Regions from separate parts of the Paenibacillus sp. FSL R7-0331 genome, predicted to be linked through region 1. Evidence: riboswitches for the same ligand, from Rfam matches in the RefSeq annotation. Region 1 holds a riboswitch; each other region holds the start of a gene.
The links. Region 1 has a riboswitch for cyclic di-GMP ahead of R70331_RS02780 (transglutaminase-like domain-containing protein). Riboswitches for the same ligand answer to the same signal wherever they lie in the genome.
Positions count from the first base shown of each region.

Region 1 (5,965 bases):
CACCCTGAATGAGATCGCGTTCTATGAGCAGGGTGGGAGCAAAACCCCGCTTCCTGTAGCCGGTGTAACACCGGATGCCGGAGCGGCTACCAAGAGAGGTGAGCCTGCCAATCTGTTCGATGAGCAGTCGCTTGTTCCTGAAAACTCTAATTTTATGAACAGCACCTATTTTGACGAGATCTATCATGCCCGTACCGCGTATGAACATTTCCAGGGTATTGTAGCTTACGAGAATACGCACCCGCCGCTCGGCAAAACCCTGATCGGAGCCGGAATGGAGCTGTTCGGCGTCAATCCGTTCGGCTGGCGGATTGTCGGCACCCTGTTCGGGGCGGCGATGCTGCCGCTGATTTATATGATGGGGCTGCGGCTGTTTGGCACTACCCGTTACGCGGCCCTGTCCGCGGGATTATTCGCGCTGGATTTCATGCATTTTACCCAGACGCGTATCTCTACCATTGATGTGTACGGCGTGTTCTTTATTATGCTGATGTTCTATTTCATGCAGCGTTATTTTACAATGAATTTCTACCGTGTTCCGCTGCGCAAAACCCTGGTTCCGCTGTTCTGGTCAGGCCTCTTCTTCGGCATAGGTGTCGCCTCCAAGTGGATTGTGTTATACGGCGGGGCCGGACTTGCAATTATGCTCGCGTTATCGCTGTTTGAGCGTTACAAGGAATATAAGGCGGCGGGGCGTATGCTTGCCGAAGGCAAGCTGGGTGACCAGGAGATTAAGACAGCATGCCGAACAGCCGACAAGTCCTTCTGGAAGAACACCATTATTACACTGGCAAGCTGCGTCGGATTTTTTGTGATTATTCCTGCTGTAGTCTACGCCTTATCCTTTATACCGGTGCTGTCCGTAACGGCAGAGGGTTATACTATTAAAGGGCTGATTGATGCGCAGAAGAACATGTATAACTATCACAGCCAGCTCGTAGCTACGCATCCGTTCTCCTCCTCCTGGTGGGAATGGCCGTTTATGAAACGTCCGGTCTGGTTCTTCAGCGGCGGTGAAGGCCTGCCGGAAGGCCGGGTGAGCAGTATTGTTACTATGGGTAATCCGCTGATCTGGTGGACCGGGATTTTCGCTATGCTGGGTGCGGTCTGGCTTACCATCAGAAGCAAAGAGAAGAGCCTCTATATGCTATGGATCGCTTTCTTCTCGCAATACGTGCCATGGATGCTCGTTCCGCGCGAGACGTTCCTGTATCACTATTTTGCAATGGTACCGTTTATTATTCTGGCTATTGTCTATGTAATGAAGCTGCTGGACAGCAAGGTTCCCGGAGCCTCCAAAATCCGTTATGCTTATGTAGCGGCAGCCGCCGTACTCTTCATTATGTTCTATCCGGTACTATCAGGAATGCAGGTTAGTGCCGATTACGTAAATATCATGCTGCGCTGGTTCCCGTCCTGGGTATTCTAAGGGGGCCAGCCAGCCCCAATGAAGTGAAGCTCCATAAAACTAGGCGTATGCTTCCCGGAGCGAGTTTTATTGCGAAGCATCCCAATGAAGTAAAGCTCCATAAAACTTTTAGGAGGAACAAAGGTGAAAGCCAGATACAGTGTAGTTGTCCCGATGTACAATGAGGAGGAAGTCATTCAGCATACGTATGAGCGTCTCAAGAAGGTTATGGACGAATGTGGTGATTCCTACGAGCTGGTCTTCGTCAATGATGGCAGCCGTGACCGCACAGCTGAGATTATACGCGGGATCAGCAGCCGTGACGCGAATGTCAAGCTGGTTGACTTCTCCCGCAATTTCGGCCATCAGGTCGCGATTACCGCCGGGATGGACTATGCTGAAGGGCAGGCGGTAGTTGTTATTGATGCCGATCTTCAGGACCCGCCTGAGGTTATCCTGCAGATGATTGCAAGGTGGAAAGAGGGCTATGAGGTTGTCTACGCCAAGCGGCTTAAGCGCCACGGTGAGACGCTGTTCAAAAAAGTGACCGCCAAGCTCTTTTACCGTCTCTTAAGCAGTATGACAAGCGTGGAGATTCCCACCGACACTGGCGATTTCCGGCTGATTGACCGCAAAGTATGCGACGTGCTGCGCGGCCTGAAGGAGAAGAACCGTTATGTACGGGGGCTGGTAAGCTGGGTTGGCTTCCGTCAGACCATGGTTGAATATGTGCGTGAGGAGCGCTTTGCCGGAGAAACCAAGTATCCGCTGAAGAAAATGGTCCGTTTTGCCCTGGACGGTATCACCTCCTTCTCCCATAAACCGCTCAAAATCGCATCCTATGTCGGCTTCTTTCTGGCCTTTTCCAGTTTCTTATATCTGTTCTTTATCCTGTTCCAAAAGCTGTTCACAACCTGGGCTGTTCCCGGCTGGACCTCCATTGTGGGCGTGAATCTGCTCTTTAACGGGATTGTGCTGATGCTGCTCGGGGTAATCGGTGAATATATCGGTCGGATCTACGATGAATCCAAGGACCGGCCGCTGTATATTGTGCGTGAAACCCGGGGGTATGAGGACGGGGAGTACATTGACAAGCGGGAAGGTATACGGAATGAGCGGTAAAAAACGGAATGAGGGCTTTATCCAGTTTCTGAAATTCAACGCGGTAGGCCTGCTTAATACATTGATTGATTTTGCACTATTTACTCTGCTGCATTCACTGGGCATGATGAATGCGCCTGCGCAGGTGATTTCATACAGTGCAGGTACCGCCAACAGCTTTTTCTGGAACAAAAAAGTGACCTTCCGTGACCGCGACGCTGGCAAAAACGGCTCTGACCGGCTGCAGCTGGTGAGGTTTATCATCCTCAATCTGACGGTGCTGGGCATCTCGGTGCTGCTGATGCATCTGCTGACAGGCAGCTTCGGTATTCAGGTGCTGATTGCCAAGGTGCTGGTTACAGGAATTACGGTTATTATTAATTTTTTTGGAAGCCGGATGTGGGTATTCTAAGCAATTATCAGGGCGGGGGTTACCTTGTCCGGGACAAACGGGGGGATATTCATGCGGAAGCTATCCTATTTAATTATACTGGCAGGCGTCCTTATCATGCTGTATCCAAAAGCAAACGAATGGTATAACGACCGGCAGCAGGCGAAACTGCTCGAGGAAGCAGAACAGGCCTACAGCGAGCTTGCTCCGGTAACGGAGCCGGATTTGCAGAAGCCCTATGCCGAGGTTACCCAGCTGCTGGCTGAAGAATCGGCACAGGAGGAAGAAGCACCACCGTCAGAAGAGCCGTCAGACGAGATTGCAGTAGGCGGCAAAATCACCGGAATTATTGAGATCGACCGGATCGGCCTTAAGCTTCCTGTTCTTGAAGGTGCGACCAAGGCAAACATGAAGCACGCTGCCGCCCATATGAAGGAGACAGCCCCGCTGGGTGAAGCGGGAAATGCGGCTATTGCTGCACATAGATCCAGAACGGCAGGCAGGCTTTTTAACAGGCTGGATGAAATAAAGATCGGGGACACGATCCGGATTAAGACAAGTGCTGAGGAATATGAGTACGAAGTCTATGATATTTCTATTGTAGAGCCGACGGATGTGTCGGTGCTTAACGGAAATGATAAGGACAAAATCCTAACGCTGATTACCTGCGATCCGCTTGTTAACCCGACTCACCGGCTGATTATTCATGCTAAAATGACATAAAAACAGATATAGGAAGAGATTTTGCGCAGAATAGAAAAAAATTTAACAAAAAATGCTGGAAATCTAGTAATTTAGGTCTTGTATCTGGGCAAAGATATGGTAGTATATAACTATAAAAGCACACACGATAACGGCAAACCTATCGAAAGGTAGGGACGCAAAGCTAAAGGGCCTTCCCGCGAGGATGGCAGCCAGCTACCGAATGAAGGGCTTTTTTTGTTGGCTATCTAATCCAGAATCTAGTATATATGGTAGATTGAGAGAAGAGATAAAGCTGCACACGATAACGGCAAACCTATCGAAAGGTAGGGACGCAAAGCTAAAGGGCCTTCCCGTAAGGATGGCAGCCAGCTACCGAAAGGAGTTTTATCCATGAAAAAATTTTATTTCATGCTGTTAACACTATTCGTAGTTGTTACTTCCGTTCAGACAAGCACAGCTTCTGCTGCAACTGCAGACTCAAGCTGGTTGAATACATCGAAGCTGGACCAGGGTGTTGTTGCAGTATCCTATGATGTACCTGCTGACAAGCGCATCAAGGTTATGATCACTAAAGACAGCAACAGCTACACTTACAACCTGTATGCTTCCCAATCTACTGAATCCTTCCCGCTGCAACAAGGCAACGGCACTTATAAAGTATCCGTTCTTGAGAACACAACCGGCAACAAATACAAAGTAGTATCTTCCGAGAATGTAGAGCTTAACCTCAGCAATGCTAACGCCGTATACCTGAGTTCCGTACAGAATGTTAAATGGACCTCTTCCGATAAAGCCGTACTGAAAGCGAAACAGCTTACACAGGGTCTGACTACTGATGAGGCTAAAGTTAAAGCAATCTATAACTACATCGTAACTAACGTTAAGTATGACAACACTTTGGCTGCTACAGTAACACAGGACTATATCCCTAGCAATGACAACACTTTGCTTACTAAGAAAGGGATCTGCTACGATTATGCATCACTGTTCGCAACAATGCTGCGGAGTGAAGGTATCCCGACCAAACTGGTTATGGGTAACACCAGCTATGTATCGACCTACCATGCCTGGAATGAAGTTTTGCTTAACGGCAAATGGGTAACAATTGATACTACTGTGGACGCCGGACTGGCTAAGAATAGCAAAGATGTTGGTCTGACAAAAGTAGCAAGCAAGTATAGCCCTGCAAAGTTCTACTAATGACGGAAGAAATATAGTCTTATCAAGACACATCGCTTAAGTTCTTAAGCGATGTGTCTTTTTTTTTGCTTAAGGGGTTGCTTTTTGTCATGGATGTGGGGTATTATAGGTAAGCGTTGTTAGAGCGCGTCAAAGTTTATCAGAAATTGATTGAAAAAGAAATTTCAAAATAAAGCTTGCGTTTCTGAAACAAACGTGATATATTATAAGAGTTGCTGCTGACGAGATAATCGAAGGCGACGACGAGCTTGATCTTTGAAAACTGAACAACGAGTGAGTATCTGGAGATCACTTCGGTGAGATCCAAAAGTAGAGAATGTAAATTCTCGTCAGATGTTTCAAAATGAGCAATCGCTCTTTCTAAATACCAATTTGGAGAGTTTGATCCTGGCTCAGGACGAACGCTGGCGGCGTGCCTAATACATGCAAGTCGAGCGGAGCTTATCCTTCGGGGTAAGCTTAGCGGCGGACGGGTGAGTAACACGTAGGCAACCTGCCCCTTAACCTGGGATAACTACCGGAAACGGTAGCTAATACCGGATAATTTCTTTTTTCTCCTGAGAAGAGAATGAAAGGCGGAGCAATCTGTCATTAAGGGATGGGCCTGCGGCGCATTAGCTAGTTGGTGGGGTAACGGCTCACCAAGGCGACGATGCGTAGCCGACCTGAGAGGGTGAACGGCCACACTGGGACTGAGACACGGCCCAGACTCCTACGGGAGGCAGCAGTAGGGAATCTTCCGCAATGGGCGAAAGCCTGACGGAGCAACGCCGCGTGAGTGATGAAGGTTTTCGGATCGTAAAGCTCTGTTGCCAGGGAAGAACGTCCGGTAGAGTAACTGCTACCGGAGTGACGGTACCTGAGAAGAAAGCCCCGGCTAACTACGTGCCAGCAGCCGCGGTAATACGTAGGGGGCAAGCGTTGTCCGGAATTATTGGGCGTAAAGCGCGCGCAGGCGGCTATTTAAGTCTGGTGTTTAAACCTTGGGCTCAACCTGAGGTCGCACTGGAAACTGGGTGGCTTGAGTACAGAAGAGGAAAGTGGAATTCCACGTGTAGCGGTGAAATGCGTAGAGATGTGGAGGAACACCAGTGGCGAAGGCGACTTTCTGGGCTGTAACTGACGCTGAGGCGCGAAAGCGTGGGGAGCAAACAGGATTA
Region 1 covers NZ_CP009284.1:627,633-633,597, forward strand. The annotation lists gene R70331_RS02760 (phospholipid carrier-dependent glycosyltransferase) at 1-1,429, shown strand, start outside; gene R70331_RS02765 (glycosyltransferase family 2 protein) at 1,553-2,530, shown strand; gene R70331_RS02770 (GtrA family protein) at 2,520-2,921, shown strand; gene R70331_RS02775 (class D sortase) at 2,973-3,623, shown strand; cyclic di-GMP riboswitch class I at 3,746-3,826, shown strand; cyclic di-GMP riboswitch class I at 3,902-3,982, shown strand; gene R70331_RS02780 (transglutaminase-like domain-containing protein) at 3,996-4,805, shown strand; rRNA gene R70331_RS02790 (16S ribosomal RNA) at 5,175-5,965, shown strand, end outside.

Region 2 (5,965 bases), 840 kb from region 1:
CTTTATCGAGAAGGCTGATCGCCGCCTGGCGTTCAGTAGCCGGGTCATACCAGGTGTTAGTCCAGACTACATCGACCTTGATATCCGGATTAACACTCTGCGCTCCCAGCGTAAATGCGTTCAGATTATAAACAACTTCACTGATCGGGAAAGCTCCTACATATCCGAGGTGATTCTTAGTAGTCATTTTTCCTGCCGCGATACCGGACAGATAGCTTGCCTGATAGTTCTTGCCGAAGTAGGTACCCATATTCTCAGCTGTCTTGTAGCCGGAAGCATGGAGGAATTTCACGTTGGGGAATTTATTAGCTACATTGAGGGTGAAGTCCATATATCCAAAGCTTGTGGTGAATACAATGTCGTGGTTTTGTGCCAATTCAGTAATAATGCGTTCCGCATCGGCACTTTCCGGTACATTTTCTACGAAGTCTGCTTTAATGCCCAGCTCTTTTTCCATATACAGACGGCCCTGGTCATGCTGATACGTATACCCGCCGTCGCCCGGAGGTCCAATGTAGACAAAAGCAACCGTCGGCTTCTCTGCTGCCGGCTCTGTCGTTGCTGCCGCCTCAGTTGCTGTCCCCGCATTCGCCGATGCCGGCGCCTCAGTTGCAGCAGCGTTCGTAGATGCAGCATTGTTGTTGCTTCCGCAGCCCGCCAGCACTACCGCAAGCGCAAAGGTAAGCATTAGGCTCACCGTAAATCCCTGACCCCTTTTTTTCATAATTCTCCTCCTCCAGGATATCTCTCTTAATGGTTCAAACCATTAATGTATCTTTACTATACTGAGACAGAGCGTTTACGTAAATTTACATAACATACGTTTGTGCTATATAATAAGAAGTTCGGATCTTTTTGTGCCTGATGCACTAAACCGCAGCGAATTATATATAAAATATGTGATATTAACTTACATTTATCTGGCAAGCCCTATAAAGATGTCAGCTTTCACCGCGAAAGCTCCATTCCTTACGGATATCTCCGAAGTCAAACCGGCTCCCGGCATCCATAAAAAGACGGGCAGGGTCAGACTCCAGCACAACCCCCTTATACTCAGAGGAATGCATAATTTCAGCCGCTCCCTTATCCCCGTCCAGCCCCTGCAGCACCGTGAACATCCTCCGCGAAAAAAGAGCCGGCGGCATATTCATCCCTTCATTGGTACTGGCCACATAATCCAGTCCGGGGTTCCGCACATAGGTGTCCTTCAGGCGGCTTACAAGCGAAGCTGTAATAAAAGCCTGGTCAGAAATCGCCACCACCACTGCATCCGGCTGCATCGGCAGAATAGCGTTCAGCCCGCAGCGCAAAGAAAAGGACAGGCCCAGATGGGCAGTCAGGCATGTTTCAGTCCGCCTTGTACTCTGCTCATTAGCAGGCGGCAGCCATTCCAGATTATCATCTGCCCGGACGACTACAACCAGAGGCTCAAGAGAACAGCGTTCAAGCTCACTGAGGGCGATGCTTCCAAGCTTGACTTCCGGAGACAGCTTGAACGGCACTTTGGGAGCCCCCATCCGGCTTCCAGGTCCTGCCGCCAGATAAATACCTGCTACTTTCAATGAACTCCACTCCTTCCGGCAGCGCCGCAGCGCCCGCCCATTTAAGTTTAGGACACCATCAGCATTATTCACGCTCCAGCATTTTCCGGAAAACAAATACGAGCTTAAGCCGCATCAGATCATTGATTTTTTTGAAGTCAACATCCAGCAGCTCACTGAGCTTCTCAATCCGGTAGGTGGCCGTGTTGCGGTGAATGAACAGCTTCTTGGCTGTTTCGTTGACATGGCCGTCATTATCAAGATAGACCTCCAGTGTATGGAGCATCTCCTTGACGTATTCCGGCTCCCGGCTGAGCAGTCCGCGCAGATTGCCGTGAATGTATTTCTTCATTAATTCCGGCGGAATCTGGCCAAGCAGAAGGTCCAGCTCAAGCTGCCGGTAATGCACCACATTTCCGTATGCGCCCCAGTGCCGGGCTATAGACATGCATTCCTTCACCTCGGCAAAGGCTTCCTTCAGCCCTTCCGGCTTCACCTTGACCGTGCTGAATGCAGCCCGCGGGTAATATCCGTTATCAAGCTTCAGCCCCTGGAAGCATTCATGGATCAGCTCGCGGAGCTGCTCCGGGCTATGTCCGGTTGACGGAAGCAATGACACCAGCCCCTCATCCATAATGACATGAATGCTGTTCAGCTTCCCTAATACAGGGTGTTCCGCATACTCCTCCTTCAGCCGGAGCAGCTCCCCCTGCCGTTCTTCCCCGGCAACTGCCGTCTCAGTCAGCAGCAGCTGGAAAGGTGAATGCAGCAGCTTCACCTCCAGCCTGAGCGCAGCCTGCGACAGTTCAGTGCTGGAGAGTCCGCCGCTTAGGCAGCGGCGCAGCAAGCCGCTGAATTCCCGGTGCTCGGCCGGTTCAAAATAATCCTCATATCCGGAATGAATATGATACGAAATAAGCTCGGCTCCCTGGATGAACAGACTCTCCTCCACAGGCAGCAGCAGCGGATCTATGGAACAATACAAAAGAAACCCTGTGCACTTCTCTCCCTGCATCAGCGGCAGCCGCAGGCCTGTTCTGTCACCGGCGCGGAAGCGCTGGTTGCGGTTCTGCCACGGCCAGCCCTCCAGCAGCTGGCTGCTGTTCATTTCAGAATTATTGTAGACAATATCCCCCCGGCTGCTTACAACTGCAAGCTTGTAGCCGATCACCTCAGATACCGACTCAAAGAGGGGGCGGCCGCGGCCGGAGCGGAGCGCAAAGCGCATCAGCTTGCGCTGCTTCTCCAGGATACTCTGCAGCACACTGGTGCTTCGCGACAATTCAGCTCGGAACAGCCCGTTCATCTGATCGGAGAACGTGAACTGGAACGGCAGCTCAATCAGCGGGAAATTCAGCGTCTCAGCCTCGGCAATCAGCTCCTGCGGCACGGTATCCCAGAAGCGGCCCAGCTTGATGCCCAGCGCCGATGAGCCTCGCCGGTTCAAGGTCTGCAGCAGTGCGGAAGCATCTTCAAGGCTGTCCTTGATCAGATACGCGGTAGTTAACAGCATCTCCCCCTCTTTAATCCAGTCCGAGATATCCGGTGCATCCATTACGTTGATCGACTTCACAATTCTGTGCTTGCCCTTGGCTCCGGCGATAAGCTTGGCCTCGGATAAAGGATAAATGGACAACGCTTCTTCGACAGTAAGATGCATGCCACCCCTCCTTAACTAAGTTTGTTTATTAACCAGCGTTCTTTATGTTACTTTATGTAACATTATAGATAAAATGACCCCTATTGGAAAGAGAAAAGTGAAAATACCATTCGAATATGTCAGGTATAATAACGTATGTCACACAATCTTAATATAAATGATTTTAGTTAAACAGTTTAAAAATCATATTGTAAATAAGCTACTTTAGTACTAAAATGAAGATTGCTTTTGTTTGTATATTTGAATCTTTAAATCTTTAAACTCTTTTTTGTCGACTTACGTCGGGCAAAAGCCTTCGTTATCGGCCGAATCATTGTTCCATTTAATAAAGGCAAACTATCTGAAAGGATGGGACGCAAAGCAATGGGCCTAAAGATGCAGTAACCATGCATCCACGGCTGCCAGGCTGCCACCGGGAGCTGTCACCAGCTCTTATGTCCAAATGCCACTGATTACACAAAAAGGAGCTAACAAAATGCCTCAGCGAATGACCGCAAAGGATTTAAACACGCTGACAGATCCGCTTGACGTTAAGAAAATGGAACCGGAAGGCGAACCCGCGATTTCTCTGCAGCCCAATGATAAAGAAGATAATGACGGAATGATCCTCGTCCAAAACAATCAGCTGCATATTACCTCCCCGTTGCCCGGCGGCAGGCCGGCAGTTATTACAGCGCGTCCGCCTCTTGTTTTGAAGCTCAATAATGAAACAGTCTCAGGTCCGGCAGAAGTACTGGCAACTGACCGGGTTACCTGGACGGTTCAGGAACCGCCCCAGTACGAGATCAGCATCTCCGATGACAAGCTTAAAGCCTTCCTTACTCTTAACTATGTACAGCAATATCCATGGAATCTCGTGAATTCCCCGGCAACCAGCCGGCTTGAATTAGAGGCACGCCTTGACCGTTCCCTCCTGTTGTCCACACTAACCATTGAACAGATCATTGCCGTTTTTGAAAAAAAGTCGATGGTCCGTAGTCTGAATATTCCCTCTATTTATGCAGAATTAAAGAACCCGTCCCATCAGCCGGTTTGTGTCGCGGAAGGCATGCCTCCTGTGCCCGGTACGGATGCAACACTGGACTTATTTTTCCCCGAGCATATTGAGAAGGCTTTCAGCGAACATGAAAACGAAGACTCTGCGGATTACCGCAGCCGCCTGCGGATTCCTTCAGCCAAAACAGGTGATATCATTGCCCGCAAGCACCTGTCCCGGGAGGGGGTTCCAGGCTACGATGTGTATGGAGGCATATTGCCTGCAGCCCCCGCCAGAGATATTAAAGTGGCCGTCAAAGAGCATACAGCGCTGCTGCCGAACCACGAAATCACCGCACTGAAGGATGGACGGCCGCGGATGACAGGAAGTAACATCAAATACCTCGATATATCCGCTGAATATGCGGTTCCGGGTAATGTGAATATCAATACAGGCAATATCGTTTTTTCTGGCGATGTGATTGTGTATCAGGATGTTGAAGCTGGCATGATTATCGAGTCTCTGGGCAACGTCTATATTTACGGCAATGTCAACAGCTCTACTATTACAGCGACAGGAAGCATACTTGTTATGGGAAATGTAGTCAGCAGCCAGCTGTATTCCGGCTATTACGGCGTGATGTACAACCGGCTGTACAGCCTCTCCAAGCAGCTGATTGAAGAGGTTCATTTGCTGAGGCAGGCTTCAGGCCTGCTTACCGAGAAGGTAGAATCGCGGAAGCAGACAGCGAAGGCCGGTCAGATTATTCTTCTGCTGATGGAAAGCAAGTTCAAAAAAATTCCCGGGCTCATCCGTAATCTGCAGGCCGTCTTTCCTGGCATTAAGCACACTTACCATCAGGACACTGAGCAGCTGAAGCATATGCTGGATGTTTTTTTACGTCCGGCCCAATTCATTGATTTTTTGAGCGATGTCATCCTGGACTCCTTTTTAAAATTGCTTAAGGATCTGTATTCCGGTGTAGCCCGTATGCAGGAGTCACAGGTCCGCGTGGACCTGTCCCAATGCCAGAACAGCACTGTTAAATCTAGCGGTGATATTATTATTCATAAGGACGGGGTTGTGCAAAGTGAGCTTTTCTCCTCGGGTGACATCACTTTCCGCCATAAGGAAGCTATATGCCGCGGGTCAAATCTGGAGGCAGCCGGAACCCTCACTGCCCAGACAGTAGGCGGTGAATCAAGCGCCGTCTCATCCCTGAAAGCCGGCCGGAGGATCACTGCCCGTAAAATGCATGCCGGCAGAGTCACAGTGGGCCGCTATTCGGAAGAAATTATTGAGCCTGCCGAGGACTTCGTGTTCCCCCCGCAAAGCATGTAGCGTAAAGATTGGCAGCTGCTCCGGAACTGGTGTACATATCCGTTAGACAAAGTAAAAGAAAAGGATCGAAACCGGTAACTTTCGGCTTCGATCCTTTTCTTATGCCATATTCAGCGGCAGAATAGCTGCTTGTCTGGCGGAAAGCTTCAACAGCCCGCCCTCTTCGCACTAAGTCCATATTTCATTAACCCATGAGAGCAGGCGGGAGTCCTCTCCGCTGCCGCCGATAACAGACAGCCCCAGCGGCAGGCCGGCCGGACCTTCAACCGGCAGAGTTACCTGCGGCAGGCCCGCCAGACCGGCAATGCAGCTTAGCATCATAGCCCCGCTGCGGTTGCGTTCCAGCTGCTGCAGATCAGCACCGCGCAGCGGGGCCGGTCCGGGCACAGTCGGGATGACCAGGCAGCGGTCCTCCCCGAGAAGCTCCAGCAGCCGTTCAGCAATATC
Region 2 covers NZ_CP009284.1:1,468,544-1,474,508, reverse strand. The annotation lists gene R70331_RS06350 (BMP family ABC transporter substrate-binding protein) at 1-724, opposite strand, end outside; gene R70331_RS06345 (nucleotidyltransferase family protein) at 942-1,562, opposite strand; gene R70331_RS06340 (PucR family transcriptional regulator) at 1,627-3,201, opposite strand; cyclic di-GMP riboswitch class I at 3,522-3,615, shown strand; gene R70331_RS06335 (flagellar assembly protein A) at 3,677-5,518, shown strand; gene R70331_RS06330 (amidase family protein) at 5,687-5,965, opposite strand, start outside.
Region 2: it holds a riboswitch for cyclic di-GMP, as region 1 does, so the genes downstream of both, R70331_RS06335 (flagellar assembly protein A) here and R70331_RS02780 (transglutaminase-like domain-containing protein) in region 1, are expected to answer to the same signal.

Region 3 (5,965 bases), 250 kb from region 1:
CACAATCGGGATTTCATAGCCCTTGGCCAGGTCACTGGCATAATGGGTGGAGCGTGAATCCTCACTCTCCGTAGTGAAGCCGATGCGGTTATTGACGATAATATGCACTGTACCGCCGTTCTGATAACCCTTCAGTTTGCCGATATTAAGGGTTTCCGCGACAATGCCCTCACCGGGAAATGCGGCATCGCCGTGCATCAGCACGGCCATAGCCTTGCTGGTATCCAGCTTAGGCAATCCCGGAGTGCTCCGGTCCTCCTGAGCTGCGCGGGTAAAGCCCTCGACTACCGGGTTAACGAATTCCAGATGGCTCGGGTTGTTGGCCAGTGTAATCCGGGTGCGTACCGTTTCCCCATGCCGCACAGCCCGGTCTGCGCCGAGATGGTATTTGACATCCCCGGTCCAGCCGTAATTGATCCCCATGGAGCCTTCGGAAGGGAACAGCTCTTTATTAGGAGAATGATGGAACTCTGAGAAAATAATATCATAAGGCTTACCCAGAATGTGAGCCAGTACATTAAGCCGTCCGCGGTGAGCCATACCCATGAGAATATGCTCGGCACCGTCGTGTGCGGCAGCACGTACAATCTCATCCAGCATCGGCACGAGCGCATCGTTGCCTTCAAGGCTAAAACGCTTCTGGCCGACAAAGGTTTTGTGCAGGAAGGTCTCGAACTGCTCCACCTGAATCAGCCGGTTCAGCAGCTCCTTGCGCTCTTCGTTATTCAGCGGAGCCGGGGAACTCAGTGACTCAGCCTGGCTGTTCAGCCAGCGCAGCTCCTTCTCATCATGCACATGCCCGAATTCGTAAGCGATGGTCTGAGTATAAGCCTGCAGCATCCGCTGTACCGCATCCCAGGCAGTTTTGACGTCTGCGGGCGCATTCTCCCAGATGAGCGAGGCGGGCATAGCTGTGAGATCTTCACGGGTGAGATCATAAGTCCGGAAGTCCAGCCACTGGGCCATCGGGTTCTCTCCGCGGTCAAGCGGGTCGATATTGGCGGCGCGGTGGCCATGTATACGAATATTAGCGATCAGTTTGGAGGCTCTTACAGCCTTCCGCAGCCATTCGGCATCTCCTGTTACAGCGGGCGGCGGAGCCTGCTCGGGTAACGGTGTCATCGGTGGAGGCCCGTTAGTAGTAAAAAGATCGCGGTAATTAGGTTCTACTGAAGAAGGATCCTTGATAAATTGTTCGTACTTGTCTTGAATATAGCCCAGATTCGGTCCGTGATAACTGCTCCAAACGGATTCATTATAGGGTCCTTTGGCTGCCATGAATACATCCTCCTAACGGATGAACCCCACATGCGCCAGAAAAACACCAGCGGCTGGTGGGGCTGATATGTTTGCGGTTACATTGCACCTCTATTGTGCTACTTTAGAGCGTGCTAATCAATTCATACTTTGTGCTGTACCGTTCGCAAAACGGTATGATTCAGGCGGGAATTCATCCAGAACCACTATAAATGCAAACAGCTGATTGGAGTGATGGGAACGGGGTGAAAGAAGTCTATTTCTTTTCTGGGAGAATGGTCCGGAAGCTTCAAAAGATTCAGGGCATAGCGCACAGTTTTCATATAGTTTAATCAAAATACTACAAAATGAATCGTTAATTCCGAAGATATTCCCTTAAAATATTTCCAATAATCGACACACTTTGTTAGATGGATGCTATATAATGTTATTGCAGATAGCGGTTTCATACATCTATAAGCTGGTATTAGCCAGATCCTTTCTTGTAAAGGGTCCAGTAAAGGGTAAACCTGGACGAAAGACAGGGGCACAAAGTCTCGGATCTAATGTAGAAATACTATGATGGCCGGACTGCCTGGGGACGTATAATCTTAGGAGGAGATTTCTTGGATAAGTCCAACCAGGGCAATGACAGAGAATTACAGACGGGTGATCTGGATCTGGAATGGGTGTATTTGATGATGGCGGCCAGACAGGCCGGCCTCAAGGCGGAGGAGATCCGCCGGTTTTTGAGTGAAAGGGCTTTGCAGGCGATGTAATACAGAGGGTCATCCGGATGTTACATACAGAGAAGGGCACAGCGAAAGCGGCTGTGCCCTTTTTTGAATAATCAGAATGCCGGGGTCCCCGCAAAGTAACTGCGTCAGCTTCCATGTTAAGGCCCCACCTGGTGGGGTTATTTTGGCATGTCAGAAAGAATATAGTGGGGTTGCTTTGAATGTCAGGGGATAACATCAGCCTAATCCTTCTGCTCCAGCCGCCATTTCTGATAGTCGAGGAACTCTTTGAATTCCCGCTTGCTTATCCCTGAAGCCATAGCTTCCTGTGCCAGGCGCAACCATTCACCGTCGAGTGAGTGCTCCTGCGCTTCCAGCGGCTCCCCGTACAGCAGGATATGAATAGATACCTGTAGCGCATCGGCCATTTTCTCAATGAATTGAATAGAGGGATTGGACTGAATATTTCGTTCTACATTGCTAAGGTATGATTTCGCTACGTCCGCCTTATCCGCCAGTTCGGATAATGACAGGCCCTTCTCCAGGCGGAGCTGATGAATGCGATTTCCTAAATGTTCCGGCACAGTTAAACGCCCCTCCGCACTTTTTGTTAACAGTATAGCAAATAACCCTACAACGGACAAAGCACTACCTGAATCAATGTATGAATCCCGTTCAGAATGTTTTCATTATTGTTCACCTCACTTTAACTCCCCGAAGCAGCTTCACTATACCCGTTGAAAAAATTCGAAATCCCTAAGACTGTTCTCTAAAAAGTACGAAAACATGAGCGAATCAGCGTATAAAGGAGAAAACGACCGCCAAAAACGTTCTTTATAACGAATTTGCTTAAAAATGAGGGTTTAAATTATGCAGGAACATGACATATACTTATGCCAAGGTTCTTTATAACGAACAGTATATGTTCTTCATAAAGATCAAATGACTGATAGACGAACTAGTCTGCATGCTATGTGCGGCTACTAAAGGAGAGGCTCCTGTGAGGCTTTCACGAACTTCGCGTAAGAAAAATAACCGCCGGTTAATCCTTCCGCAGCTTGCGGGAATTGTAGTGATCTCAGTCTATGGCATCGGTCAGATCACTTCACCGACCTATGCGCTTATAACCGGCAGTGCAGCGGCAGAATCGGGTATTACAAGCGCCTTTGTTTTTCCGGTAACCGTGGACCAATTAGCAAATCAGGCCAGTGAAGCGATGAACCGGGCTGTTCTGAAGCGTGAGGCGGCCAAAGGGGTGTTCGCAGACATCGCGGATACGAATGCGGATTCCGAAGCGGCAGAAGGACAAATGAGCGGCATACAGGAGGCTGCTGAACAAGCACGCGGAGCTGCCGCGTCTGCAGCTGAACTGCTGGCGCAGCTCGAAGCCTACTCCCTGCGTTCACAGCAGGATCTTGCACAGCAGAGAGAGGAGATAAGGCTCCGGCTGGATTCCTTTGCTGTTACCTTTGAACAGCTGGAGGCGGCTCAGCAAACGGATACTTCTGTATTCGAGCAGCTGCTGGCTCAGGCTAATCTCACCATAGTCGAATTTCAGGAGATGGTCCGCAGGCTTGCTTCAACTGTACGGGTAGATACCTATGTTCAGGCAGCCTACCAGCAGGCGATGACAGCGGCCTCACAAGCCGGAACTTATGCTGATGAAACTTCACAGCTGTATACCCAGGCAGCGGACGCACTACAGGAGCTAAAAGCTGCCGAAGAGAAAGCCAAACTCGAAGCAGAGGAGAAAGCCAAACTCGAAGCAGAGGAGAAGGCGAAACTCGAAGCAGAGGAGAAGGCGAAACTCGAAGCAGAGGTGAAGGCGAAACTCGAAGCGGAAGATACAGCTAAGCCCGATACCGGAGAAGAGCAGGCTAAGCCTGAGGCTGAGGAAGCGGCCAATCCCGGGGTGAGCGCACCGGCTGATCCCGACGCACCTGTGACGGAGACGAATGCTGACGGCATAACCGTAAAAATAGGACAAAACAAAACGGATTTCAAATAAGGAGATGCCTGAAGTGATTCTCAAATGGACCCGCAATATACTCATGTATGTTTTGATGGCGCTGTTTCTGGTCGTGCTGATATCAGCGGTAACCAGCAGAATGAACGGCGGAACACCCAAGATTCTGGGCAAGGAAATTCTGACTGTCCTATCCGGTTCGATGGAACCAGGAATTAAGACCGGGGCTATCATTGCAGTTAATCCGGTGAGGGATCAAGCCGGGCAGACCGCCTTTCAGCCGGGGGATGTTATTACCTACCAAGCTTTGGATGGATCAGGCAGCCTGATCACTCACCGGATTGTAAGCATCAGCGGCACCGGGGCTGAGCTTGCCTATATCACCAAAGGCGATAATAACGACGCACAGGACCCTTCGCCGATTCCCGCAGGAAATGTAGTTGCAAGCTATGCCGACTTCACGGTTCCATGGGCCGGGTTTTTGATGAACTGGGTGAAATCGACCGCCGGCATCATTATTGTGATCCTGATTCCCGGTGTTTATCTGGTGATCTCATCGATTGTAACGATGTTTAAAGCGATTATGCGGATGGATGACGATTCTGCAGAGCCGCAGGCGGCAGCCGGTGACTCACCGCCGGTAACGAACGGTTGATGCTTCCTTTCAACGCGCTCATGCGGTTAGGGAAGATTCAATAAATATTCTATTATATTCTCCATGCATGGAGACCAGGAGGAGACAAATTACAATGGCTAACCTTAAAAAGACAATGGCAATGGCAATGGCGACTACTGCACTGGGGGCTACTTTAATTGCCGGAGGGTCCTTCGCGATCTTTACGAGTTCGGTACAAAACACAGGCAATACCTTTGCCGCAGGCACGCTCAAGATCGGACTGGATAAAGAGGATACGGATACTCCATACGCCAAGTATTTTAATCTGACCAACTGGGCTCCGGGCGACTCCAGCATTCAGCCTGTAGTAGTAAGCAATGAAGGTACGCTAGAGCTGCGTTACGACCTGGCACTGGCTGTCGGCGGCGATCTGGGCGGCGGTACCCATCCGGTCACCATTAAGGTGTACTCGGATGCTGCCGGAACTATAGCGCTTACCGCGACGGACCGTGTGCTGGCTGTCGGCGCTTCTGAGACCCTTTATGTCAAAGTGGAGTTCCCGAAAGATGCCGGCAATGAATATCAGGGCAAATCCGGAACAGCCAGCATTAAGGTGGACGCAGAGCAGACTAAGAATAATTAACAGCCGGACCGGTCTGTCATAGCGGCTTTATATTCATACAAAAATTTAAAGGGGGGATGCCCCCCTTTTCCTAAGGAGAGCTTATTATCATGATGAAAAAGAAAAAACTGCTCATTACCGCACTGTCATCCGTAGTCCTGCTCTGTGCCGCAATCGGCGGGGGAACCTATGCCCTGTTTACCAGCTCTGCCCAAAATACAGGCAGCACCTTTGCTTCCGGCACCTTGTCTCTCACTACCCACCGCAATGACGTTCCGGTAGAAGGGCCGATGTTCTATACTAACGACTCTGATGCAGGCCGTATGGGTACCGGGCTGTGGGCACCGAAGGATACACATACCCGTGCGATGCTGATTAAAAACACCGGAACACTGGATGCGAAATTGACTGATCTTGTGGCACTGCCGGAAGGAACATCCGATCAGCAGGCTGCTGCGCTCGCTTTTGGCGAGCAGGCGGTAGTAACCGTAGCTGCACTGGCAACGCCGGGCGGTGTTACGCTTAATGCTGATGCGCTCAATCAAGTGAACGAGGCTGCGGATCAGTTATTCAAAACTCTGATTAACGGCCCAAGCTTCACCAAAGCGATGGCGCGCAGCGGACAGGAGGCATTTGCAATTGCCAGAGAAGCCGTGCTTGACTGGACTTATCGTGTGAATAACAACGGGCAGACGGTGGAGGTCAGTGTATCGGATGCTTATGTGGGCTCGCTTAAGGACCTGTATAACGGAGGCGCAGGGCGTGATGCCAACCTTCCGAATCTGATT
Region 3 covers NZ_CP009284.1:373,295-379,259, forward strand. The annotation lists gene R70331_RS01620 (2-oxoglutarate dehydrogenase E1 component) at 1-1,278, opposite strand, end outside; cyclic di-GMP riboswitch class I at 1,750-1,835, shown strand; gene R70331_RS30890 (anti-repressor SinI family protein) at 1,863-2,015, shown strand; gene R70331_RS01625 (helix-turn-helix domain-containing protein) at 2,216-2,557, opposite strand; gene R70331_RS31390 (hypothetical protein) at 2,974-3,981, shown strand; gene sipW (signal peptidase I SipW) at 3,995-4,594, shown strand; gene R70331_RS30230 (TasA family protein) at 4,689-5,198, shown strand; gene R70331_RS01645 (TasA family protein) at 5,288-5,965, shown strand, end outside.
Region 3: it holds a riboswitch for cyclic di-GMP, as region 1 does, so the genes downstream of both, R70331_RS30890 (anti-repressor SinI family protein) here and R70331_RS02780 (transglutaminase-like domain-containing protein) in region 1, are expected to answer to the same signal.